3 regions of the Jeotgalibaca arthritidis genome follow, and region 2 is predicted to be linked to each of the others. Evidence: predicted binding sites of a transcription regulator. Region 2 holds the regulator's gene; each other region holds the start of a gene.
What was found. Region 2 encodes LexA, which represses DNA repair genes until DNA is damaged. Its sites were predicted from a motif close to CNAACANNTGTTNG; they were not measured.
Positions count from the first base shown of each region.

Region 1: the regulator LexA is predicted to act here: its motif matches at 2,366-2,379, upstream of G7057_RS00225 (Y-family DNA polymerase).
Region 3: the regulator LexA is predicted to act here: its motif matches at 1,394-1,407, upstream of dnaB (replicative DNA helicase).

Region 1 is NZ_CP049740.1:33,206-41,791, forward strand. It holds gene G7057_RS00215 (restriction endonuclease subunit S) at 1-630, opposite strand, end outside; gene G7057_RS00220 (type I restriction-modification system subunit M) at 623-2,245, opposite strand; gene G7057_RS00225 (Y-family DNA polymerase) at 2,401-3,702, shown strand; gene G7057_RS00230 (hypothetical protein) at 3,702-4,064, shown strand; gene G7057_RS00235 (DEAD/DEAH box helicase) at 4,113-5,567, opposite strand; gene G7057_RS00240 (DUF2500 domain-containing protein) at 5,724-6,092, shown strand; gene G7057_RS00245 (alpha/beta hydrolase) at 6,401-7,213, opposite strand; gene G7057_RS00250 (family 43 glycosylhydrolase) at 7,194-7,685, opposite strand; gene G7057_RS00255 (EAL domain-containing protein) at 7,900-8,586, shown strand, end outside.
Region 2 is NZ_CP049740.1:2,239,111-2,247,696, forward strand. It holds gene G7057_RS11175 (ABC transporter ATP-binding protein) at 1-1,391, opposite strand, end outside; gene G7057_RS11180 (YneF family protein) at 1,472-1,705, opposite strand; gene lexA (transcriptional repressor LexA) at 1,876-2,499, shown strand; gene G7057_RS11190 (adenine phosphoribosyltransferase) at 2,591-3,103, opposite strand; gene recJ (single-stranded-DNA-specific exonuclease RecJ) at 3,122-5,446, opposite strand; gene G7057_RS11200 (lipopolysaccharide assembly protein LapA domain-containing protein) at 5,518-5,946, opposite strand; gene rnz (ribonuclease Z) at 5,973-6,902, opposite strand; gene obgE (GTPase ObgE) at 6,939-8,246, opposite strand; gene glyS (glycine--tRNA ligase subunit beta) at 8,439-8,586, opposite strand, start outside.
Region 3 is NZ_CP049740.1:1,040,043-1,048,628, forward strand. It holds gene dnaB (replicative DNA helicase) at 1-1,298, opposite strand, end outside; gene rplI (50S ribosomal protein L9) at 1,465-1,917, opposite strand; gene G7057_RS05340 (DHH family phosphoesterase) at 1,914-3,935, opposite strand; gene rpsR (30S ribosomal protein S18) at 4,350-4,595, opposite strand; gene ssb (single-stranded DNA-binding protein) at 4,635-5,165, opposite strand; gene rpsF (30S ribosomal protein S6) at 5,205-5,495, opposite strand; gene gyrA (DNA gyrase subunit A) at 5,667-8,237, opposite strand; gene gyrB (DNA topoisomerase (ATP-hydrolyzing) subunit B) at 8,257-8,586, opposite strand, start outside.

The DNA.
Region 1 (8,586 bases), 140 kb from region 2:
TAGTTCAGGAATGGTTTCACCTGCTTTGGGAAATAACTTCTGTAATAATGCCTGTTTAATCAATTCTAATTGTTCTAACTTACGCTGATGAAGAGCGATAGTATCATCAAGCTGCTTGAAAAATGAACCAATCTTAGTCTGTTCTTCTATCTGAGGCACACTAGACTTTATTTGAGATAGTGTTGGAAATTGAACTCGCTGTCTCTCAATCAGCGAACCAGTTGCATATAATTTATACATTTTTATGGCTAGGGGTGACTTTAACCATATACTAAAGTATTTACTATCGAATCCATCTTTAGAAAGCATAGTAATGTAATATCCTGATACAGCAACAGTCTTACCAGTTAGATTTAAATCAACTGCACCTAATGTCATATTCATAGGATTATATATGAATTCATTGTGGTCAACTGATTTAAATTGATCTTCTTTCTTCACCAGAAACTCTCTATTATATCGTTCAGTTTTAGGTGTTAATCCATTCTCAACTGTTAAACTCCATAATTCCAGATTTGACTCTTTCGGATTGACATATTTGGATGTCTGAAAGAATACTTCTCCTAACTTACGCTGTTCCCAATCATCTTCAAACCCTTTAAACCTGATTTCTGGCGCTTTTTTAGTCACTGAAAGCACCACCTTTTGAATCTATACTTGTTAAAAATTCAATAAAGTAGTCTAATTCTTCCTGTGCCTCAGGTGTTGCGGCTGTTAGTTCTTGAGCCATTTTAGCAAGTTCTGCATTGGTTTCGGCAATTTGTCTATCAATATCAGCTAATTCTTTTGAAACTTCTTTTAAGGAGATTGGTTCCTCCTCTTCAAAAGTATCAACGTAGCGAGGGATATTTAAATTGTAGTCATTCTCTACAATCTCTTCAAATGTTGCAAGATGGGCATACTTTTCTACATTATTTCTATTTTTATAAGTTTCTAATATTTTCTGGATATGCTCTTCTTCTAGATTGTTTTGATTTTTAGCTTTAGTAAAGTCGTTTGAAGCATCAATAAAAAGAACATCTTTGCTCTCTCTATTCTTTTTAAGAATAATAACAGTTGTTGGAATGCTTGTACTAAAGAAAATATTTGCTGGTAAACCAATAACTGTATCGATTGCGCCATTTTCTAATAAGCTTTGACGAATTTTACCTTCAGCTGCTCCCCTAAATAAAACACCATGTGGTAGAACAATAGCCATAACACCCGTATCTTTTAAGTGATAATAGCCATGAAGTAAAAATGCAAAATCAGCTTTTGATTTTGGTGCTAAAACGCCATACATAGAGAAGCGAGCATCATCCAAAAAGCCTTTATCTGCAGACCACTTTGCACTATATGGCGGATTCATTAATACACCATCAAAGTTTGTTGGTTCTTCTGTTGGCCAGTCAGCATCCAATGTATCTGCATTATGTAAATGTTGGTTAGCGACGTCTACTCCATGCAGAATCATATTCATACGCGCTAAATTATAGGTAGTTGTATTTAATTCTTGTCCAAAATAATTTATCGTTCCTGGTTGGTTGGATAATTTTTTTACGTTTAATAATAGTGAACCTGATCCCATCGTAGGGTCGTATACACTAAATCCTTTTTGATTCTCTTTTCCTAACAATACAATCTGTGTCATCAATGTTGAAACAGATTGTGGTGTGTAGAATTCACCTGCTTTTTTACCAGAATCAGAGGCGAATTGACTAATTAAATATTCATAAGCATCGCCTAATGCATCACCTTGATGAGCAAGCTCAAGGCTCGCTAGTTCTTTAATAACAGCTGATATGGTCTGATTTTGCTTTTGAGGAGTTGCACCTAATTTTTTAGAATATAAGTCCACGTCTTCAAAAAGATTTTCAAACAATTCATCGCTTTGTTCAATATTTCTAAATCCCTGAACAAGCTCTTCCAATTGGAATTTACCTTTATTAACTCTTTGAACAATAGCAGTAAAAGTCAATTCTGGTTCTAAAGCATATGAATAATCATATTTTAAAGTATCAATCAGATCATCTTTATCTTCTGGGTCATTAAAGGCATCGACATATACTTGTTGAGCCTCATCTAAATTATGAACCTCTTTTTCTAACAGGTCAGCCGCATGATAAAGCATACGATCTGATAAATATTTATAAAAAATAAGTCCTAGTAGATAGTCCTTATACTCACCTGCTCCCATTTTTGAACGCAAAATATCAGCACTATTCCATAGCGCTTGATAAAGTGTTTTTGATTGTTGTTCTTGCATTATTATACCATGCTCCTTTAATTTCAATATGTTGTAGTCAGATAACTATTATTATAACTTACGCTGTGGACAAGCGGAAGTCTTCTAGCAAAACTTTCCTTTTTGTTCCCCTTTACAAATCGAACGTACGTTCTTATAATATGGGTAAAGGAGGATTGATGGTGATGTTCGATTATTCGTCTGAGAGGAGCGACGATATTTTGTGTATCGACGTGAAATCATTTTTCGCTTCTGTTGAGTGTGTGGATCGTGGTTATCATCCGCTAAGAGCTTTACTAGTCGTGATGAGTAATGCTGAAAATGATGGTGGCATTGTCTTAGCTGCCTCTCCCAAGTCTAAAGAAATTCTCGGAATTAACAATGTCACGCGTAAATACGATATACCGCCCCATCCTGATCTCATTGTTGTTCCACCTCGAATGACACGTTATATTGAGAAAAATAATGAGATTAACCAAATCTACCGTCATTTTGTCAGCGATGAAGATTTATATATTTACAGCATTGATGAGTCCTTTCTATCGATTCGCCCTAGTCTAGCCTTATTCAAGGAAAAAACAGCTTACGATATGGCCCGAACTATTCAAAAACAGGTTTATCAGCAAACTGGCCTGTATGTCACCATTGGGATTGGCGATAATATGTTACTAGCTAAGTTAGCGCTAGATATTGAGGCCAAGCATAACCGCGACTTCATTGCTGAATGGCGCTATCAAGATGTTCCCAATAAAATCTGGAAAATAAATGACTTGAGCGATATGTGGGGAATTGGCAGTCGAACAGCACTGAAGCTCAATAAAATGGGCATTCACACGGTTTACGACCTGGCTCATAGTGATTTTTATCAATTAAAAGAAAAGATGGGTATCATCGGTGAGCAGTTGTTTGCCAACGCATGGGGAATTGATCGTAGCAATATTCGCGAGCGCTATAAGCCTCTGGAGAAAAGTTATGGTAATTCGCAAATTTTGCCCAAAGACTACCTTTACCGACATGAAATTAAACTTGTCATTCGTGAAATGGCTGAACAAGTTGCGGCTCGGATTCGTAGGCGACACTGCCAAACGGGATGTGTGAGTTTGTATGTTGGTTACTCTAAATATGAAACGGCAGAAGGTTTCTCTCGTCAACTCAAAATACCACCTACTTCTCATTCTAAAAAATTGGTTGCTTATTGTTTAGAACTGTTTGACAACTATTATGGTGGACAAGCGGTGAGGCGAATTGGAATTTCCTATTCTAAACTAAGCTATAGTTCTGATATTCAATTAGATCTATTTGAGGACCCAGAAAAGCAAATCGCCGAAGAACAACTCGATTATTTGGTAGATAAAATTAGAGAAAAGTATGGCTTTCAGTCACTTGTACACGCTAGCAGTTTACTGGATGGCGCAACTGCCATTCACCGTAGTAGCTTAGTTGGTGGCCATGCTGGCGGAATGGAGGGAATTCAGTGATGAGTAAATATTTAAATGACCACTACCGCGATCGTGGTATGAAAAAATGGGCAGGCTTTTACCTGTCTGAACATTCGTTAGAGCAGGAAAAATATGCTGCAGCGCAGTTAAACATCAATAGACAAAAACCACAAATGGACCTCTACGATATTGGTCAAGTTTTGGAAGAAGCGAGGCTCAAAAACAAACAAGTCGCTATCCAACTGGAAGCAGTTGACAATGAAGGCAATTATTTTGATGATGTGGTTGGCTATCTTAAAGGTGCTGATGCCATGGGTATTTATATTAACCAAGAAAAAATCCATTTTGATGAAATCAGGCACGCCTGTTTATTAGAGAGTCGAAAATGGAGCGCACTATAAGAAAAAGCGCCAAGCTAAGAAGTGATTTCTTAACTTGGCGCTTATTTGTTATTTACGAGCTTTTCTTACTTTTAATTGTTTACCTTTAATCGTTCTGTCTTGCATTTCTGAAATGACGAAGCTACCCTTGCCATTTAGAATTTCGATATAAGTCACGTTTTCTTGAATGGTAATAATGCCAATATCGTCTGCATCCACACCCTTAATATTCGTCAGAGTCCCTACAAAATCAATGGCGCGTAATTTTTTCTTTTTCCCGCCGTTAAAATAAACTTTGGTAATGCCTTTGTTTAAGTCTTTGTTACGTGGTGCTTTTGGTGTCAGGCGACTTTGGCTTTTCTTTTCAAAGGCAGCTTGCATACGCGATACAAGACGTTGGCTCGGCGGAAAGACTTCCGTCAGCTCATCCGTTTCGTCAAAGGCATAATCACGAACCGTTTGCCATTGGTAAGTGTCTTTGTCAGACACCATGGTTAGGGCTAGGCCTTTTCGACCGGCACGACCCGTACGTCCTGTTCGATGAGTGAAGCTTTCTTTTTCAAAAGGAACATCATAGTTAATGACGTGTGTAACAGTGTCTACATCAATTCCTCGTGCAGCAACGTCTGTAGCTACGAGGTACCGTAATTTCCCTAATCGGAAATCACTCATGACAGCTAGGCGATCATCTTGATCCATGCCACCATGTAATTTATCAACAGTTATGCCCTCTTTGCTTAAGAAGGTCACTAAGTCGTCAACGGCACCTTTTGTATTACAGAAAATAATACTCGCATCAGGGTTTTCAATCGTTAGTAAATTAAGTAAGAGTTGTGGCTTATCCATGTCTCCTACTTTAATAAACGATTGCTGAATAGCTGGTTTTGTTTGCTTTGATTCTAATGACAATGCTAGACGGTCAGATTTCATATAAAACTCAGCTAATCGCTCTACTTCAGATGGCATGGTTGCTGAAAACAGCATGGTTTGGCGGTCTGTTGGTAAATAGTCAATAATCGCTTCTACTTGATCAATAAAGCCCATATTTAGCATTTCATCGGCTTCATCCAGTACAAGGCTATTCACTTTATCAACCTTCAAAGTGCCTTCTTGCAAGTGCTCGAGTAAACGACCCGGTGTTCCAACAACAATATGGCTCTTTTGTTTGAGCTCTGATTTTTGGATTTTAAAGGGAGACTTCCCAAAAACAGCTGTCACTTTAATACGTTTTAGGCGGCCGATATTTGTTAATTCTTCTTTAATTTGTAGCGCTAATTCACGTGTGGGTACAATAATTAAAGCTTGTGGCTTATTTTCTTCCCAGATAATTTGTTCGCATAGGGGAATACCAAAGGCAGCTGTTTTCCCACTACCGGTTTGTGACTGAGCCATAATATCTTTTTTAGTTAATGCTGGTGCCAGCACTTCTTCTTGGACAGCTGTTGGTTTGCGGTAGCGCAAGCTAGCTAGAGCTGTCAAGATTTCATTGCTTAGACCGAATGATTCAAATGTTTTGTTTTCCATAATGTCCTACTTTCTTTTTCATCGCTGAATTAGTATAACAGTAACGTCAGAGAAAAAGAACACTTTTAATGATACTATCATGCGATTGCTTAATGGCTTTTCTAAAGGGTATAATGGAAGTAACGATAACGATCGAGCAAATAAAGGAGTGTTGGCATGTTTTTTCTAGTTGAATCATTCATCCCGATCATCTTTATCATGGTAATTGGCACTATTATTTTCCAAGCGGTCAGAGGCATCATAACATGGAATAGCAATAATCAGTCACCGATTCGGTCTGTGGAGGCGCGCGTCACGTCAAAACGGGCAGACATTAAGCGGCACAACAATGTTAATCATGGTCCAGGAGGCATCCATCACAATCATCCGTCGACTTCGACAACTTATTATGTGACCTTTCAATTCGACAGCAACCAGCGTCTTGAATTTCGAATAAGTGGCAAAGAATACGGGCAATTAGCTGAGGGCGATAGCGGCAAATTATCTTATCAAGGTAGCAGATACTTAGACTTTGAGCGGAGATAATAAAAACAAAGAGGTTCGAGCGCTTTTAATGGCTTGAACCTCTTTATTTTTGAGAAATCCAGAGGTTCGGGCGACTTTTTAGTTCTGAACCTCTTTATTTTTGATTAATTCAGAGGTTCGGGCGACTTTTAGGCTCTGAACCTCTTTATTTTTGAGTAATCCAGAGGTTCGGGCGACTTTTAGGCTCTGAACCTCTTTATTTTTGAGTAATCCAGAGGTTCGAGCGCTTTTAATGGCTCTGAACCTCTTTATTTTTAAGTAATTCAGAGGTTCGAACAGCATTTAGGCTCTGAACCTCTTTATTCTATTTAACTAACGTTATGTTTAACCCAAGTTGCAAAGAGTTGCGGCCAAACGGCAACGGCTTCGTCACGCTCGTAATCTCCTCTGCCGCCTGTTTCATGTGTCGCTAAACTTAATCCGTGGCCTCCTTTAGGGAAGATATGTAATTCGTAAGGGACACCCGCTTTTCGCAAAGCATCTGCAAAAAGCAAACTATTTTCTGCTGGTACAAGACCGTCTTCTAGCGTGTGCCACAAGAATGTTGGTGGCGTTAATGCACTCACCCGTTTCTCCAGAGATAGCTCGTCTTTTAAGCTGGCATAATTGTCTGCCAGCAAAGCCTTAAAGGATCCTTCATGGGCAAATTCGCCACTTGATAAGACAGGATAAGCTAGCAATAAGCCATTTGGTTGCCAGTCTTCTTTCTTTCCACCTAATGCTTGCACTAAATGGTCGTCTTGCCACAAGACACCTAAGCTAGCAGCTAAATGACCACCAGCTGAAAAGCCAGCTACAATAATTCGCTCTGGATCAACGTGCCAGTCGTCACTATTTTGACGGACTAATCGTACGGCACTGGCTAATTCTTCAAGAGCTTTTGGATAAACTGCCGGTTTTACGCTGTATTCTAGCACAAACGCCTGATAACCGTAGCTCATCATCTTCACTGCGATTGGCTCTGCCTCTCGATCGGATAAAAATTCATAGCCGCCACCGGGACAAATAATAATCGCCGGCCGTTTACGATTTATATCAATCTCAGGCGAATTTTCAATAACATAGGTCGTTAAACGTGCGGAACTTTTTTCATAAAATGAATCAATTGTTTGATGAATCATGTGACACTCCCCCTAATTGGCGCACATAAATATCTTTATGCGTACCCGAATAATAAACCGTACCATCATCATCGACAAAAAGTGATGGGTCAATGCCCGGTGTGTCTAGCCAAATCGGATCAGACCATTCACCGCGAATATCGTCCGTCCAAATCAAAAAGTTCCCTTGGGCAAAATCATCATCGGCAACATTGGTACAGACCATATAAAAACGGCCGTTAATCTCCCGAATGGTTGGCGCATAAAGACCAAAGGCATTCGGAATTTTACGTGATAAGGTCATTTGTTCCGGTCGTGATAGGCCGTGACTAACCAGTTCCCAATCAATTAAATTTTTACTGTGATAAACAGGTAATCCTGGGAAAAATTCAAAGGTACTCGTTGCTAAATAAAAATCATCCCCAACACGACAAATACTGGGGTCAGGGTTAAACCCTTTAATAATCGGATTAGTATAGGTATAAGTGGTCATAGCAGACTCCTTTCATATAAAACGCTTACACCCTATTATAAATCATTTATAAAAAGATATACCATCATATTTAGACCATTCACCTTTAAAATTAGACTTTCGTACTGAAAATATATTTATTCAGATAAATTCACTACAAAAATAGTATATTTAGCCGATAACTATACTATAATAAACTATAAAAGAACCAACTCTTTTAAGATGGAGGTGTGAAATGATTAGCCAGGAGGAGTCCCTAAAAAGCATTATCGAAGAAAAACGAATACGGAGTGTCTTTCAACCAATAGTATCGCTAGAAAATGGTGATATTTTGGGCTATGAAGCACTGAGCAGGATTGTTGGCGAAAGTGCGTTTGAGAATACGGAGCAATTATTTGTGGCTGCTAAACAATATGACTTATTATGGCCACTAGACTTATTGTGTCGAACAAGAGCTTTTGAGGCTGTTCAAACCTTTATAACACCTGATTTTAATAAGAAAATATTTGTAAATATTAATCCTAATATTATGACGAACTATTCTTTAGAAGAGAGTTTTTCTAAATCGTTTTTAGAGCAGTATGGTATCTCTCCTACTCATATCATTTTCGAGATAACAGAACGAACGGTTATTGATGATATGAGTGGCTTTAAAGCGACGATTGAACATTATAAAAATCAAGATTATAAAATCGCAATTGATGACACTGGCGCTGGCCACTCCGGCCTTAATCTGATTAGTGATGTTGACCCCAACTACATTAAGTTGGATATGAATTTGATTCGCAATATTCATTTGAGTAATATCAAGAGTGCCCTCGTTAAAGGAATGGTTGAATTTTCTAAAGTTTCAAATATTAAATTAATTGCAGAAGGCATTGAAACCTATCCCGAACTTGAAGCGATCATTAAATTAGGTGTT
Region 2 (8,586 bases):
TCGTAACCATTTGGAAAACCGAGAATATCATCATGAATCGCTGTAATTCGAGCTGCTTCGTAAACCTCTTCGTCTGAATAAGCTGGATTGGCGAATCGAATATTATCCGTTACATTTGTTGAAAAAAGAAAGTTATCTTGTGGCACATAACCAATACCACTTAGCAGACTATCCAAGCTATAATCTTTAATATTAATACCATTGTAGCTAATGGTGCCATCATAATGATCATATTCTCTTAGCAACAAACTAAATAGGCTACTTTTTCCTGATCCGGTTCGACCGACAATACCTAATGTGTGTCCTTTTGGAAGATGGACAGCAATATCCTTAAGGGAGATTTGTTCTGAATCGCTATATTGGAATGATTGAATCGCAATATCTAAATCACCATCTAGTGGCTGAGTAATCGCATGCTTGGGTTCAATAATGCGTGATTGTTCTTGAAGCAGTTCATCGATACGGCTGTAACTAGCGCTACCTCGCTCTAAAACATTCAATAATCGACCGACAGCAAGCATTGGCCATCTCATTAGAGCAATGTAGCTAAAGAATGTTACGAGGTTACCAATAGTCATTTCGCCATTTTGAATAAAGTAAGCACCAAAAATCAAAGATAGGGCATATGAAATACCCATAACAAAAATAACAACCGGTCTGAACATCGAATCAATGGCATAGACCTCTTTGTTTTTTAAAACAACGTCACGAGTCTTCGCTTCAAAATCAGCAATATCTTCCTTTTCCTCGCCAAATGTTTTAATCACCTTTACTCCCGTAACACTTTCTTGTGTCTTATCATTCAAGGCTGAAAAGGATGCTTGTGCTTTCCTAAAGGTACGATGAATTTTCTTCCCTAAAATTCTTGAAACGAGTGTTAAAGCTGGCACTGGTATCATGGCAATTAATGTTAATTTCCAGTTTACGGTTAGCAACATTGTTAAAAACGTAATCCCACCTGATGAGATCGAGTCAGCTAGTGTCAGAATTCCTGCACCAGCAACCATACGAATGGCATTCAAATCATTAGTGGCGTGAGCCATTAAATCTCCTGTACGATACTTTTGAAAAAATTCGGCATCCATCTTTGTAAAATGATTAAATAATCGTGTTCGAAGTATTTTTTCAAGTTTAGCAGACGTTCCCCAAATCTCCATGCGCCAAATGTAACGAAAAATATACTGACTAATGCCACATAATAGGATAATCCCTGCTTGAATCATTAAACTTCTAGGTGTTAACAATTGCTCATTAATATCATCAATAATATTTCCGACTATTCGGGGTGAAACAACTTGTATCAGGGCTACAACAATTAAGAAAAAGACCCCCACTATATAAGAACGCCATTCTTGCTTGAAGAACCACTTTAATTTTTTAAAGATTTGCACGGGTTTCCCTCCTTCTATGTTCATACAAAACAAAAAAGTGGACCCAAAAAAGCATCCACATTTTTCATTATTTCATTCAATTATTTCTTTTTAGCTTTCTTGTTTTGAACTTTCATAGAAGCCATAATTTGTTTCACTTTGCGTTCTGATGGTTTTTGACCCATTTGCATCATCATGTTGCGTAACATATCTTCTGAAATAGGTGGGTTTTCAGCAAAATAATTCATCATATAACGACGTGCCAAAAAGAAGCCACCTACTGCTCCTAAAAGTACCCCTAAAATAACAATAAAAATCCATGCACTTGTACTCAATTTGTATCCTCCTTCCAAAAGTCCTCATTTAAATATATTACAAGATATTCGCCAAAAAGGAAATAGAAAAGCGCAATTATTCATTTTTTTTCAAATACCGAACATCTGTTTGATTCTTTTAGTTAGGTGTGATAAAATAACACTATAAAAATACGGGAGATGATGGTCCGATGACTAAAGGTAGAGACTCAAGACAAATGAACGTTTTGCATTTCATCTATACGGAAGTTCAGCAAAAAGGTTATCCACCAACGGTAAGAGAAATTGGTAATGCCGTAAACCTATCATCTACCTCAACCGTTCATGGCCATTTGGCTCGATTAGAAAAAGCAGGATACATCTATCGAGACCCGACTAAACCAAGAGCTATTGAGGTCACTGAATTAGGTTTACAACAATTAGGAATCAAGAGCGATCAAATGCCATTACTAGGTGTAGTCACAGCTGGTGAGCCAATCTTGGCGGTTGAAGAAGCAACAGACTTCTTCCCTATTCCACCCAACTTAAAAAATAGTTCGGATGACTTATTTATGCTAACCATCCGAGGAAACAGCATGATTAACGCAGGCATCTACAATAACGATGCGGTTATTGTTCGAAAACAAGCTTCTGCTGAAAATGGCGATATTGTGATTGCTATTACAGAGGATGAGGAAGCAACCTGTAAACGATTCTACAAAGAAACAGATCATTATCGTTTGCAGCCAGAAAATGACGAACTTGAACCGATTATTTTGGACTATGTACAAATATTAGGTAAAGTTGTCGGCTTATACAGAACTCATATCAGTTAATAGCAACAGCCAGAAAGTAGCATACTTTCTGGCTGTTTTGTTGTCAAATTTAAAAAGAGATTAAGCAAAAGCTCAATCTCTTTTTTTGATTTTAGTATTCCATTAAGTTAAAAATGTCGTAGCCAGAGATTTTATCTCTTCCGTTTAGATCCAACAATTCAATTAAGAATGCTAAACCAACGACTTCGCCACCTAATTTTTCAATTAATTCAACTGTTGCTAATGTTGTTCCACCAGTTGCTAGTAAATCATCACAGATTAATACTTTTTCACCAGGTAAAACAGCATCTTTATGTAATTGAAGAACAGCCTCACCGTATTCTAAACCGTAAGCGATTTCTACTGTTTCACGAGGCAATTTACCTTTTTTACGAGCCATTGCAAAACCACAATTTAATCCTACTGCAACTGGACAACCTACCATAAACCCTCTTGCTTCAGGTCCAACAACCTTATCGACACCTTTATCTTTTGCATATTCTACAATTTTAGCAATTGCAGCCGCATAAGCATCGCCGTCTTGCATTAATGGTGAAATATCTCTAAAAATAATTCCTTCTTCTGGAAAATCTTTCACATCAGCAATATACTTTTTAAAATCCATCAAAATTTCCTCCTATAACTACTTATTACAAGCTTCAATCCACTGAATCAATTCTTGGAATGGCTGGTAAATAAATAGTTTCTCAGCATTCATTTTATTTATTCTTTGTTTATAAGTATTGGTTTCTTCCAAATTGACTTTTTCAGGTTGCGGATTTGGATTCATTATACCGTTATCAATTGTAACAAATTTTGCTTCTAAAAACACAGATATGATAAAAATCAACAAATTCTTATCAATTTTTAAGTATTGGGCCAAGGCGCTTAACTTGCTACGAACATCCATATTTTGATGGGTTCTAAAATAACGGTAAGCATGAGCAAATACCGTTTGATTAGGGATTCCCTCAGCCGTTATACTTTGAATCGGATAAGCATAAATATAATAGTTATTAAATTTATGTCTTTCCAAGAAGTAAGTCAAATAATCAAGATTACTTGGACAATCAATAATAATCAGATTTGTTAATTCCTCTTCAAATGGCGGGATATCATCTCTACTTTCCAATAAAACGGAGACACTGCTATTTGGCAAGTGATCAGCTGTTTTCTCAAAAAATGCACGGTTAAAGAACAGATAAACACTATTCTCAATTTTAAGAGACTCGTCTTGGACATGAGATGTTCGCTTATCAAAAAACTGAACATGGTCAATGGTCAAATCTTTTAACTGTAATTGTGGTTTCGATAAATCTCGCCAGGTATTAATCCCCAATTCCCCTATTACGGATATGGCTTCCTTTTCAGGCATAAACTGCGCTAAATGCCCTTTGTTGAAACCAATGACATCAAGTGCTTGTTTTTCGGTATGTAGAGAAAATTTAAGGTGCTTTTGATCTGCTCCTATTTGTTTAATATTTTGTGCAGGGACATCCTTAAAGGCAAAGATTGGTTTAGGATTATCTGTTCCAAAAGGTTTCAACTGATCAATCTCATTTAGAAAATCCAAAGTAACTTCATCAACATCTAAGTACTCATCAACCTCGATTGTCGCACCTTGCTTAATCTGTTCAGCATAGACTGATGTGAAGTTATTCAGCGCATAACTTAATTGACTAACTTGGTCAACACTAACACTCAAACCAGCAGCCATCTTATGGCCACCAAATTTCAGAATACAATCTGAGCAAGCAGATAATGCTTGATAAAGGTGAACAGCATCGATACTTCGACCTGACCCTTTAGCAATCCCCGTTTCTGAATTTTCAGCAAGCAAAATAGTTGGTCGACCTGTTTCTTCAACTAACCGACTTGCAACGATACCTAAAACACCTTCATGCCAAGTCGGATCACTTAAAACGATGATATTTGGCAGAGACGAGAGTTGTTCTAGTTTAGCTGTCGCTGATTCAACAATCTCACTGACAATGGCTTGTCTTTTCGAATTTGTTTGTTGAATTTCTTCGACCACTTCTTCCAGGCGTTCTTCATCAAAGGAAGTCAATAATTCGACTCCAGGAGAAGCATCTCCTAAACGACCGAGTGCATTTAAGCGAGGACCAATGGTGAAGCCAATGGTTTCCTCATCAACACCTTCTAGAGAAGTTCCCGCTTTTTCTAATAACATCAATAAGCCGATACGTTCGCTTTGTTTTAAAATTTCTAATCCTTTTTTTACAAGCCATCTGTTCTCATCTGTTAAACTAACTAAGTCTGCAATAGTCCCTATAGCTGCAATATCAAAGTATTCGTAAGGGATTCGGTCTTGAAGTGCGCCAGCTAATTTTAAGGCAACGCCTGCTCCAGATAAATCAGAAAATGGATAGTCAGCAGATGGATGGTTAGGATGAACGATGGCATAAGCGTTAGGTAATTCTATAGGTAATTCATGGTGGTCAGTAACAATCACATCAACACCTTTTTCATTAGCTAATTGGATGGCATCATGTCCCATAACGCCGTTGTCGCAAGTTACAATCAGCTCAATACCACTTTCAATTTGCTCTTGAAAGACACGTTTATTAGGGCCGTAACCATCTTTAAAACGGTTAGGCAAATAGAAAGTTACGTTTCCGCCCAATTCTTCGATTGCTTCAACTAAAATAGCCGTACTAGTTATGCCATCAGCGTCATAGTCACCATAAACCAATATAGCTTCTTCCGATTCAATTGCTTGGAAGATCCGATTGACTGCCCGTTCCATATCATAAAGCAGAAATGGATCGTGGTAAGCTACGTCACTCTGATGAATGAAGTCATTTATTTTCTCGATTGTATCTAGATTCCGCTGTAAACATAGTTTTAAAAAAGCTTGACTATAAGTTGTCTCTTCAGCTAAATGACTGATGACATGCTCGTCAAACGGATACTCTTTTTGTTTCCAGTTCATTCTTGCATCTAACAAATTATTATCTCCCTCTTTTTCATTTCAAAGAAAATTCGCCTGTTAAAAACAGGCGATTATCATTTCTATTTCTATTCAATAGGATCTTGTGAGGTCGGTTTAGCGATATTTACATTATTGTAAGTGATTTGATTAACTAGTTCATTTTCTAAACTGTTAATTTTATTATCTTTACCGCTAATGGTCTCCTCAAGTGCTGTTATTTTTTCAGTGTACTCAGCTTTAATCTCATCTCTTAATTGACTGGACTGACTTTCAAGTTGTGAAATTTCAGCTCGTAGGGTCTTTAATTCCTTTTTCCGATGAACACTTGCCATTGTTGAAACAAGTAATGTTAATAAGGCTCCTAATAGTAAAGATACAAAGATGATAATAATAAGCGGTGCAGCAAACGTTGTGAACCCAAAACTAACGGGCACACTTTCCACGTTTAAAACAGCAAACACACTGATAATGGTCATTAAGACAATTATTAATACTAATCTCCATTGATTTTTCATCACTAACACACCTCACATGTTAACTTTTATTTACTTAACGGAATGTCAAATTCATCATAGTCATGAACTAAAGTTGAATTTGGGAAAATAGCTTGGGCATCATTTTGCAGTTGTGCCTGTTCTTTCCCTACATATCGTGAAGAGATATGGGTTAAGTAAAGCTGGCTACTGTTTGATTCTTTAGCTACTTTAGCAGCATCTACACAGGTAGAATGGAAATAATCTCTCGCAATCTTTTGATTATCCTTTGAGAAAGTTGATTCATGGACTAACACATCTGAGTTCATGGCTAGTTGTGTACTAGCAGGAGTTCGTTTTGTATCACCTAAAATGGTTACTGTTCTCCCCTTCACAGAAGGACCAATGTAGTCATTCCCATTAACTGTTCGACCATCTGGTAAAGTCACCGTCTGCCCATTTTTTAGTTTTCCATATAATGGTCCAGCTGGAATATTATCCGCTTTTAATTTCTCAACTAACAGCTCACCGACATAGTCAGCCTCTTCGATTCTGAACCCATAGGAAGGCATGCCATGCGCTAATTTTGCACAAGTCACTTTAAAGGTTTTATCTTCAAAGACTACCCCGTCTTCTTCTATTTCATGGAAAAAAATCGGATAGCGTAAATGGGATTGGGAAACTCTTAGACTCGTTAAGACAAAGTCTTTGATTCCTTTTGGTCCGTATATCGTCAATGGCGTATCGCCACCTTGGAAAGCGCGGCTACTTAGAAAACCAGGAAGACCAAAAATATGGTCCCCATGTAAATGTGTGATAAAAATCTTATTAACTTTACGAGGTTTTAAGGTTGTTCGTAAAATACGTTGTTGTGTACCCTCTCCACAATCAAACAGCCAAATGTCATTTCGTTCATCTAATAGTTTTAGCGCAATACAGGATAGATTTCGATTGGTTGACGGGACACCAGATCCCGTCCCCAAAAATTGAATTTTCATGATGCAAACACTCGTTTCTCTTCATCTAGCGGGTTTTTAGTCTACGAATTCAAATTCGTAATCCATAATACGGACAAGATCGCCGTCTTCTGCCCCACGTTGACGAAGTTTTTGGTCGATTCCCATTCCACGAAGTTGACGAGCAAAACGCATGATGCTTTCATCATGGTGGAAGTTCGTCATCAAGAATAGTTTCTCTAGTTTCTCACCACTTAATATCCATGTACGGTCTGGATCGCGGTTAATAATAATTTCATCAGATGGATCATCCAATTTATATTCAACAGAGCGAATTAATTCTTCTTCATCAAATAATGGGAATGCTTCTGTATGTTCCAGTAATTCTGCTGTGTAATCTAACAACGGGCCGAAGCCTTTGTTTTGGTATGCAGAAATCTCAAATATTTTTGGAACATCTTGTCCAGCAAATTTTTCTTCTAATTTTTGACTGAATTTAGCAAGTTCTTCTTCAGCGCCTTCAACATCCATTTTGTTAGCAACAATGACTGTTGGGCGTTCAAGTAATTTTAACTCATAGTTTTCCAATTCAGCATTGATTTTTTCATAGTCATCGAATGGATCTCTACCTTCAGTAGCTCCCATATCAATAACATGTAAAATAACACGTGTGCGTTCAATATGACGCAAGAATTGAATTCCTAAACCAACACCTTGTGATGCCCCTTCAATCAGACCTGGTAAATCGGCCATAGCAAATTGACCGCCACTTGGTGCTTGTACCATACCTAAGTTAGGCACAATAGTTGTAAAGTGATAAGCAGCAATTTTTGGTTTTGCCTTTGATACAACTGATAGAATAGTAGACTTACCTACTGATGGGAAGCCAACTAACCCAACGTCAGCGATAACTTTCAATTCTAGATTTAGAACAAATTCTTCCCCTGGTTCGCCATTCTCAGCGATTTCTGGGGCTGGGTTTCTAGGTGACGCAAACTTAATGTTTCCTCGTCCACCACGACCACCTTTAGCAACAACTAATTGTTGACCAATTTCGGTTAAATCTCCCATTAACTCATTTGTTTCTGCATTACGAACAATCGTACCTGGTGGCACTTTCACGTAAGTATCTTTTGCAGATTTACCGTATTTACTTTTACTCATTCCATGTTCGCCAGGGATACCTCGGAAATGACGATTGTAACGGAAATCAAGCAAAGTGCGTAGTCCAGGGTCTACTTCAAAGATGATACTACCGCCCTTACCGCCATCGCCGCCTGCTGGTCCGCCATCTGGTACATATTTCTCACGTCTAAATGCAACCATGCCGTCTCCGCCATTACCGGCCTTTACATTAATCTGTGCGTGATCTAAAAACATTGACATATTGATGTCCTCCTTGGATATAAGAAGTCTTAACTCCTATATCCTCGTTTCTCTTTATTATTTAGCAAACATTCTTTACTAGTCTACTCTAATTTAACACATTGAGCGACCGACATAAAGAATATTTATCTTTGATTTTAAAACAATAGGAAAGGCTAGGACACTATCCTAGCCTTTCGTTGACTTGAATCATTACTTTGTGATTAAACGTCTAACATCAGCGAACTCTAAAATAAGCTCTGTTAAACTTGCTAAAAGGTTCAAGCGATTATTTCGAACTGCTTCGTCATCAACCATAACCATGTTTTCATCAAAGAAAGTGGTAATAACTGGTGCAATT
Region 3 (8,586 bases), 1.1 Mb from region 2:
CCTCGTGATCCACTACGGTTTTTTTCTATAATAACTTCTACGATATTATTTTCGAATTCTGGTTCAGCAGCAGAGTCTTCTCCACCTTCACGTTCATAGTAATCTTCACGATAAAGAAAGGCTACGATGTCAGCATCTTGTTCGATTGATCCAGATTCACGAATATCACTTAGTACAGGTCGTTTATCTTGTCGTTGTTCAACACCACGTGATAATTGTGATAAGGCAATAACAGGTACTTTTAATTCTTTAGCGAGTTTCTTTAACTGACGGGAAATATCAGACACCTCTTGCTGACGGCTCTCTTTATTATTTCCTTCAATTAGCTGCAAGTAGTCGATAACAATTAATCCTAGTCCACCTTGTTCTTGCATCAATCGGCGGCTCTTTGCACGAATTTCTGCTATACGAATACCAGGTGTATCATCAATGAATATCTTAGATTGCCCTAATGTCGCCATAGCCATAATTAAATTAGACCATTCTTCTTCACTCATCTGACCTGTTCTTAAGTGGCCAGCATCAATATTTCCTTCCGCACATAACATCCGGTTAACGAGTGATTCAGCCCCCATCTCTAAACTAAAGATGGCAACAACTTGATCCGCTTTAGTTGCCACATTTTGAGCAATATTTAAGGCGAATGCCGTTTTACCAACTGCGGGGCGGGCTGCTAAAATGATTAATTCTTCTTTTTGTAACCCAGCTGTCATTTTATCTAAAGCGATATATCCTGTTGGAATACCCGTTACATCGCCTGACTGCTGAGATAATAATTCAATGTTCTGTAGGGATGTATTAACCACATCTGAGATACGAATAAAACCTGAGCGATTTCGGCGTTCTGAGATTTGTAAAATAGTCTGCTCCGCACTATCTAAAATAACCGCTACTTGATCAGCTTCTTCGTAACCACTTTTAACAATATCGGTCGCTGAATGAATTAGATTTCTCAAGATTGCTTTTTCTTCAACAATCTTAGCATAATACTCCACATTGGCTGCAGTCGGAACGATAGTTGCGATTTCAGCTAAATAAGCCAGACCACCAATATTCTCTAATTGATCTTTGCTCTGTAATTCATTAGTTACGGTTACAACATCAATCGGTTCGTTACGATTATATAATTGGACAATAACATCAAAAATAAGCTGATGACTTTTTTTGTAAAAATCGACAGCTACTAAGTATTCTAGTACAGTTACAACTGATTCAGGATCAAGAAAAATAGAACCTAATACAGATTGCTCTGCTTCTGCACTATGGGGAGGTATTCGATTTTGGAAAGCTTCTTCCATATATATCTTCATCCTTCTACTCATTATTCAATAGCGACATATCGCTTTGCCTTCTTATTGTACTCTAAAAAACCTGAGAAAACAATTGCCTGAGCTGAACATACGTTCCTATTTTTAAAAAAGAAAGACGAGCAATATTCCACATGAAATATCGCTCGCCTATTCATTATTCTGCTACAATATGAACGGTTAAAGTAGCTGTTACTTCTGGGTGAAGACGGACTTCCATTCGTGTATATCCTAATGAACGAATTGGATTTGGTAAATTGATTTTACGTTTATCTAGCTTCACTTTATGTTGTTTGTTTAAATGTTCTGCAACTTGTTTACTTGTAATTGATCCGAACAAGCGATTGTCTTCTCCTGCTTTTGCTGGAATGGTAATTGCTGTTTCTTCTTTTTCCAATAACGCTTTTAAATCTTGTGCCACTTGCAGTTCTTCGGCTGCTTTTTTATCTTCTGCTTTTTGTTGGCCTTTTAAAGCAGAAACACTTGAAGTGGTTGCTTCCTCAGCCAAACCATTTTTAAGAAGGAAATTATTTGCGTAACCATCTGCTACGTTTTTAATTTCACCTTTCTTACCTTTACCTTTTACATCTTTAAGAAAAATAACTCTCATCGTGTTTCTCCTTTCTCTTCTTCATCTTTTAAAACATCTTCTAATCGTTTTTTTGCCTCTGATACTGATACATTCTCTATTTGAGTAGCAGCATTCGATAGATGTCCGCCACCACCAAGTTTTTCCATAATTCTTTGGACATTGACTTTACTCAAACTTCTTGCGCTAATTCCGACACGACCATCCGTACGTTTAGTAATAACAAAGGATGCCTCTACGTCTTCCATTGAAAGCATAGTATCAGCAGTTTGCGCAGCTAGAACAGTATCGTATACTCTATCATCTGCACCATTCACAACTGCCATTCCTGGAACAACAAACTCCATCGTTTCAAGTAAATGACTTCTTTCTAAATAAGTATCCAAGTCCTCTTTTAAGGCTTCCTGAATTAACACGGTATCAGCGCCATTTGATTGCAAGTAACTTGCTGCATCGAATGTACGAGAACCTGTTCTCAAGCTAAAGTTTCGTGTATCTACTATAATACCTGCTAACATGGCGGTCGCTTCAATTTTGTTAATCGTATCAATATCATTTGATTGGTATTCAAATAATTCTGTTATTAATTCAGAAGCAGATGATGCATAAGGCTCAATATAAACCAAAACAGGATTATCAGGGAATTCTTGCCCTCTTCTGTGATGATCAATAATCACAACATTAGATGAAACGTCCATCAATTCTGGTGCTGGTATCATAGATGGTTTGTGAACATCAACAAGTGTAATGAGTGAGTTTTCTGTAATCATTTCGGCTGCTTTTTCTGGACCAATAATAGACTTAGAAATATTAGAATCCTTATCAATAACAGCCATCATTCGTCTAACATCTTTCGAAAGCTGTTCAGACTTCAGAACAATCCAAGCTTCTTTATTATTCATTTGAACAATTCGTCTGATTCCTAAGCAAGAGCCGATAACGTCCATATCAGGATAATTATGCCCCATTACAAAAACTTGATCAGCGTTGACGATCAATTCTTCCAACGCATGACTAATCATTCTCGCACGAATACGGGTCCGTTTTTCCATTGGATTAGTTTTCCCACCATAAAATCTAGCTTCATCATTTTCAGCTCTTACGACAACTTGATCGCCACCCCGTGCTAAAGCTAAATCAACATTAGCTTGGGCTAATTGAGCAATGTCTTTCCATCTCATCAAAACTTCTCCCGTACTATAGGAGAATCCCATACTTAGTGTCAGTGGGAAGTTTTGCTTATACGTTCGTTCTCTAATTTGATCAACAATCTCAAATTTGTTTTGTTCTAATTTTTGCAGTGTTTTTTTATTCATCAGGCCAATAAAGCGGTCATCATCAACGCGCTTTAAATAAACATTATTTATGTTAGCCCAATTTGTTAACTGGTTAGTAATATAATTATTTACATTTGAACGTTTCCGGTCATTCATTGACTGAACTGCTTCATCATAATTATCTATGATGACATTTCCAAACACTAGACGTTCATCTTGATACTTTTCTTCAATCTTTGCATAGTCCGTAATATCCATTAAATAAAGAACGCCTATATCTTCCTGTATAACCATTTCGAAATAGCGGTCTCCCCATTTAACTTTAGTCATTTCATTATTCTTAAACTTCTCAATCCATTCGTACAGCTCAGAATCAACATCTTCAATTTTTCTTCCCAATATATCTTTGGTTTTAAAATACTTTAAGAGATAAGGGTTAGTCCATTGAATTTCTTGTGCCTCATTATATAACAAAATACCAATTGGCATTTGAATAAGAGCCTCTTGCTCACCCTTTTTAATACGATAGGATAAGTCAGATATATACTTGTTTGTTTCATCTATTAAATAGTCAGTTGAGTAATAGAAGAGTCCTCCTACGATAAAAATGACAAATAGTAAAACTAAACCGATTTTCCAACTCGTTATAAAAGCTAATACGATAAAAAGAATCAATGAAATTAATAAAATATACGCTGGCACTTTAATTCGATTTGAACGTATGAATGGAGGAAGTTTTTCTACTTTTTCCCTTATTTTCATTGTTGCTCCTTTTCTCAAATTATTAGATTGTCTTTTATAATTTTACCACAATGCTTCTTTAATAGCCACATTCCAAAAGAGTAACAAAATGTTTCACGTGGAACATTACTAGCTTTTTACAACTAATATTGTTTCACGTGAAACATTATTAGGAAGCGTTTTCTGTTATTTAAATAAATATCCACAACTCTCTTTATAAACATGTGGATAACTTTCCCTCTAACATATCATATCCTTAAGCTGACGCTCTTCTTTTATCTTTTTCCACATGTGGATATCTATCTCCCGCTTGCATAAAAAATCATTTAAGCTATGCAACGGACACATCAGATAGCAGCTAACATTTCTAACTGTCGTTACTATTTAGGATACAAAAAAGCAGCTAGGATTTCTCCTAGCTGCTTAAAGTTTTAATTATTCAGCAATCGTAAAAGGCATTAAAGCAATAATACGAGCACGTTTAATTGAAACTGTTAAAGTTCTTTGGTGTTTAGCACATGTACCTGTTACACGACGAGGTAAGATTTTACCTTTCTCAGATACATAGCGTTTTAATAGATCTACATCTTTGTAATCTACATGATCAATATGATTTGCGCAGAAATGACATACTTTTTTACGTCTACGTCCTCCGCGACGACCACCACGTTGTTGAGCCATGTTTGTTTTCCTCCTTTTTTAACCTATTCTTACTTTAGACTAGAATGGCAAATCATCATCTGAAATGTCAATTGATTGTCCGCTTGATAAGAATGGATCATCATTCGAATTGTAATCACTAAAGTTATTTTGAGATTGGTTAGAGTAAGACTGATTATTATAAGAGTTGTTTTGGTTAGATTGGTAAGAATTATTATTACCTTGGAATCCGCCGCTATTAGCTTCTCCTCTTGGTCTTTGCTCAGTAACGTTTCTTGACTCTAATAGAGTAAAGTTCTCGACAACAATTTCAGTAACGTATACGCGTTGTCCTTGTTGGTTTTCATAGTTTCTAGTTTGAATTCGTCCTTGAATACCTACTAGAGAACCTTTGCGAGTGAAATTAGCAAAGTTTTCCGCTGATTTTCTCCAAATAACACAGTTAATAAAATCAGTTTCTTTTTCACCTTGTTGATTTTTGAATTGACGATCAACAGCGATTGAAAAAGATCCTACTGCAGTGCCACTTGATGTATAGCGTAAATCTACATCTTTGGTCAATCTTCCTGTTAGTACAACATTATTAATCATTAAATGCTTACCCCCTTAAAATGTTTCACGTGGAACATTTTATGCTTCTTCTTTAACGATAATGTGACGAAGAATGTCATTATTGATTTTCGCTAAACGGTCAAATTCGTTAATCGATTCAGCAGTTTCAGATTTAATTTTCACGATATGGTAGATACCTTCGCGGAAATCGTTAATCTCGTATGCTAAACGACGTTTTGACCAGTCTTTTGATTCAATAATTTCTGCACCATTATCAGTTAAGATTGCGTCAAAGCGCGCTACCAATTCAGCTTTAGCAGCTTCTTCGATGTTAGGACGGATAATGTAGTTAATTTCGTATTGAGTCATTATGACTGTCACCTCCTTATGGACTTTTGGCTCTTACATTTTGTAAAAGCAAGGAGAGTATTCGTAAATACTCACGTCTTAAAATTATAGCACCTCAATCAATAAATTGCAAGTTTTTTCTTAAATTAAAAAGCAAACCTGCGATAAGCAGGTTTGCTTTTTTAATATTTTTTATTCTTCGTCTTCAAACAGACTATCCGCAAAATTTTGCATGTCTGTTTTAATTTGTTCTGAATCATTTTGAACAGTTGCTTGTTCTTCAGTTACAGATCCTTCAATCTCTTCTGTTTCCTCTTCTTCCGGTTCAACAACAGCCATCGTTGATACTTTAGAACCATCATCTAGACGGATTAAGCGAACACCTAACGTTGCTCGACCAATTTCCGATACATCTTTAGCATGGAAACGAATCATTACGCCTGCGTCAGTAATAATCATGATATCTTCATCTTCACGAACAGTCGCAAGACCAACTAGATTACCATTTTTCTCAGTAACATTAACGGTCTTAATTCCTTTACCGCCACGGCCTTTAATCGCGTATTCATCGATAGATGTACGTTTACCATAACCATTTTCGGTAATCGCTAAGACTTTTGTTCCTTCTTCTAGGAGATCCATACCAACAACATAGTCCTCGTCACGTAATTTAGCTCCACGGACACCTGTAGCGGTACGTCCCATAGCTCGAACATCATTTTCATCAAAGCTGACTGAGTAGCCAAAATGCGTACCTATGATGATTTTCTTAGTACCGTCAGTCAAGGCTACTTTGATTAATTCGTCATTTTCATTTAAGTTAATCGCACGTAGTCCATTTTGACGGATATTACGGAATTCAGTTGTTTCTGTCCGTTTTACAACACCTTGTCTAGTTGCAAAGAAGAGGTACTCGCCTTCTTTTGGTCCATTACCACGTAGATTAATAATGGTCTGGATTTTTTCATTAGCATCCAGATTCAACAAGTTAATAATTGGCAATCCCTTAGCTTGGCGACCATACTCTGGGATTTCATATCCTTTATTACGGTATACTTTCCCTTGGTTAGAGAAGTAAAGGAGGTTGTCGTGTGTTGACGCTGTAATCAGTGTTTCGATAAAGTCATCATCGTGGATTCCCATACCTTGGACACCACGACCACCACGACGTTGCGCTCTAAATTCGCTGCTTGGTAGGCGTTTAATGTAACCATTATGAGTTAGAGTAATCACGACTTCTTCTTCTTCAATTAAGTCTTCGTCTTCTAGTGACAGAACTTCACCGACTAATAACTCTGTTCTTCTGTCATCACCAAAACGCTCTTGGATTTCTAGTAGCTCTTCTTCAATGATTTCAAAAATACGCTGTTCGCTAGCAAGAATATCAGCTAAATCGCGGATTAACGTCATCAAGTCGTTATATTCACCTTCGATTTTATCACGTTCTAAGCCTGTTAAGCGAACCATACGCATATCTAAAATAGCTTGAGCTTGACGATCAGATAGACCATAATCCTCAATAAATTTTTGTTTAGCGACATCACCACTTGGTGAGCTTCTTAAAATATTAACGATTTCGTCAATATGGTCAAGGGCAATTCTTAACCCTTCTAAAATGTGAGCACGAGCTTCTGCCTTTCTCTTATCGTATTCTGTACGACGGCGGATAACTACTTTCTGATGCTCTAAATAGTGATATAAGATGCTCTTCAAGCTTAATGTTTCTGGAATACCATTCACAATGGCCAACATATTGAAGCCAAATGATGATTGAAGTGGTGTTAACTTGTAAAGGTTATTTAAAATAACGGATGCACTCACATCACGTCTCACATCAATAACGACACGCATTCCTTCACGGTCTGACTCATCAGCCAAGTCAGTAATTCCTTCAATTCGCTTTTCACGTGCTAACTCAGCAATTCGTTCAACCAATTTTGCTTTATTAACCACATACGGCAATTCAGTAATTAAAATACGTTCTTTACCATTTTTCAAATTCTCAATTTCAACGCGACCACGGACAATAATAGAACCGCGACCTGTTTCATAGGCTTTACGGATACCCGATTTACCCATTACAATCCCACCAGTTGGGAAGTCTGGTCCTGGTAATGCCTCCATCAAATCAGCTGTTGTTGCATCTGGATTTTTCATCAAGATATGGAGCGCTGAAATAACTTCTGTTAAGTTATGAGGCGGGATGTTTGTTGCCATACCTACTGCGATACCAGAAGCACCGTTAACCAATAAGTTAGGGAAGCGAGCTGGTAAAACATCTGGCTCTCGCTCTGTACCATCATAGTTGTCATGATAATCAATCGTATCTTTGTTGATGTCCCTTAACATTTCAAGGGCTAATTTAGACATTCTTGCTTCCGTATAACGCATAGCGGCAGCACCGTCACCATCGACAGAACCAAAGTTTCCATGGCCATCAACTAAAGGATAGCGGTAACTGAAATCTTGTGCCATCCGTACCATTGATTCGTAAATCGCACTGTCACCGTGAGGATGGTATTTACCCATAACATCCCCAACAATACGTGCAGATTTTTTATGTGATTTATCAGGGGTAATCCCTAATTCGTTCATTCCATATAAGATACGGCGGTGAACAGGTTTCAAACCATCTCGGACATCTGGAAGGGCACGAGAGACAATAACACTCATGGCATATTCTAAGAATGACGTACGCATCTCTTTACTAAGTTCGCGGACTTCCATTCCAGAGTCTAGATTTTTATTTTCTTCTTCACTCATTTAATTTACCTGCTCCTTCCTAAACATCTAGATTTTCAACGTATTCAGCATTATCTTGGATAAAGTTACGGCGTGGTTCAACTTTTTCACCCATCAACATGCTCAACACAGCATCTGCTTCAATAGCATCATCCACTGAGACTTGTGCAAAGCGACGGTTTTCTGGGTTCATGGTTGTTTCCCATAATTGTTCTGCATCCATCTCACCTAACCCTTTGTAACGTTGGATAGATGGTTTTGGACTTGCTGGAATAGTCGCTAAATACTGATCTAATTCTTCTTGTGATTGTAAGTAAACTTCTTTTTTACCTTGCTTAACTTGGAACAATGGTGGCTGTGCGATATAAAC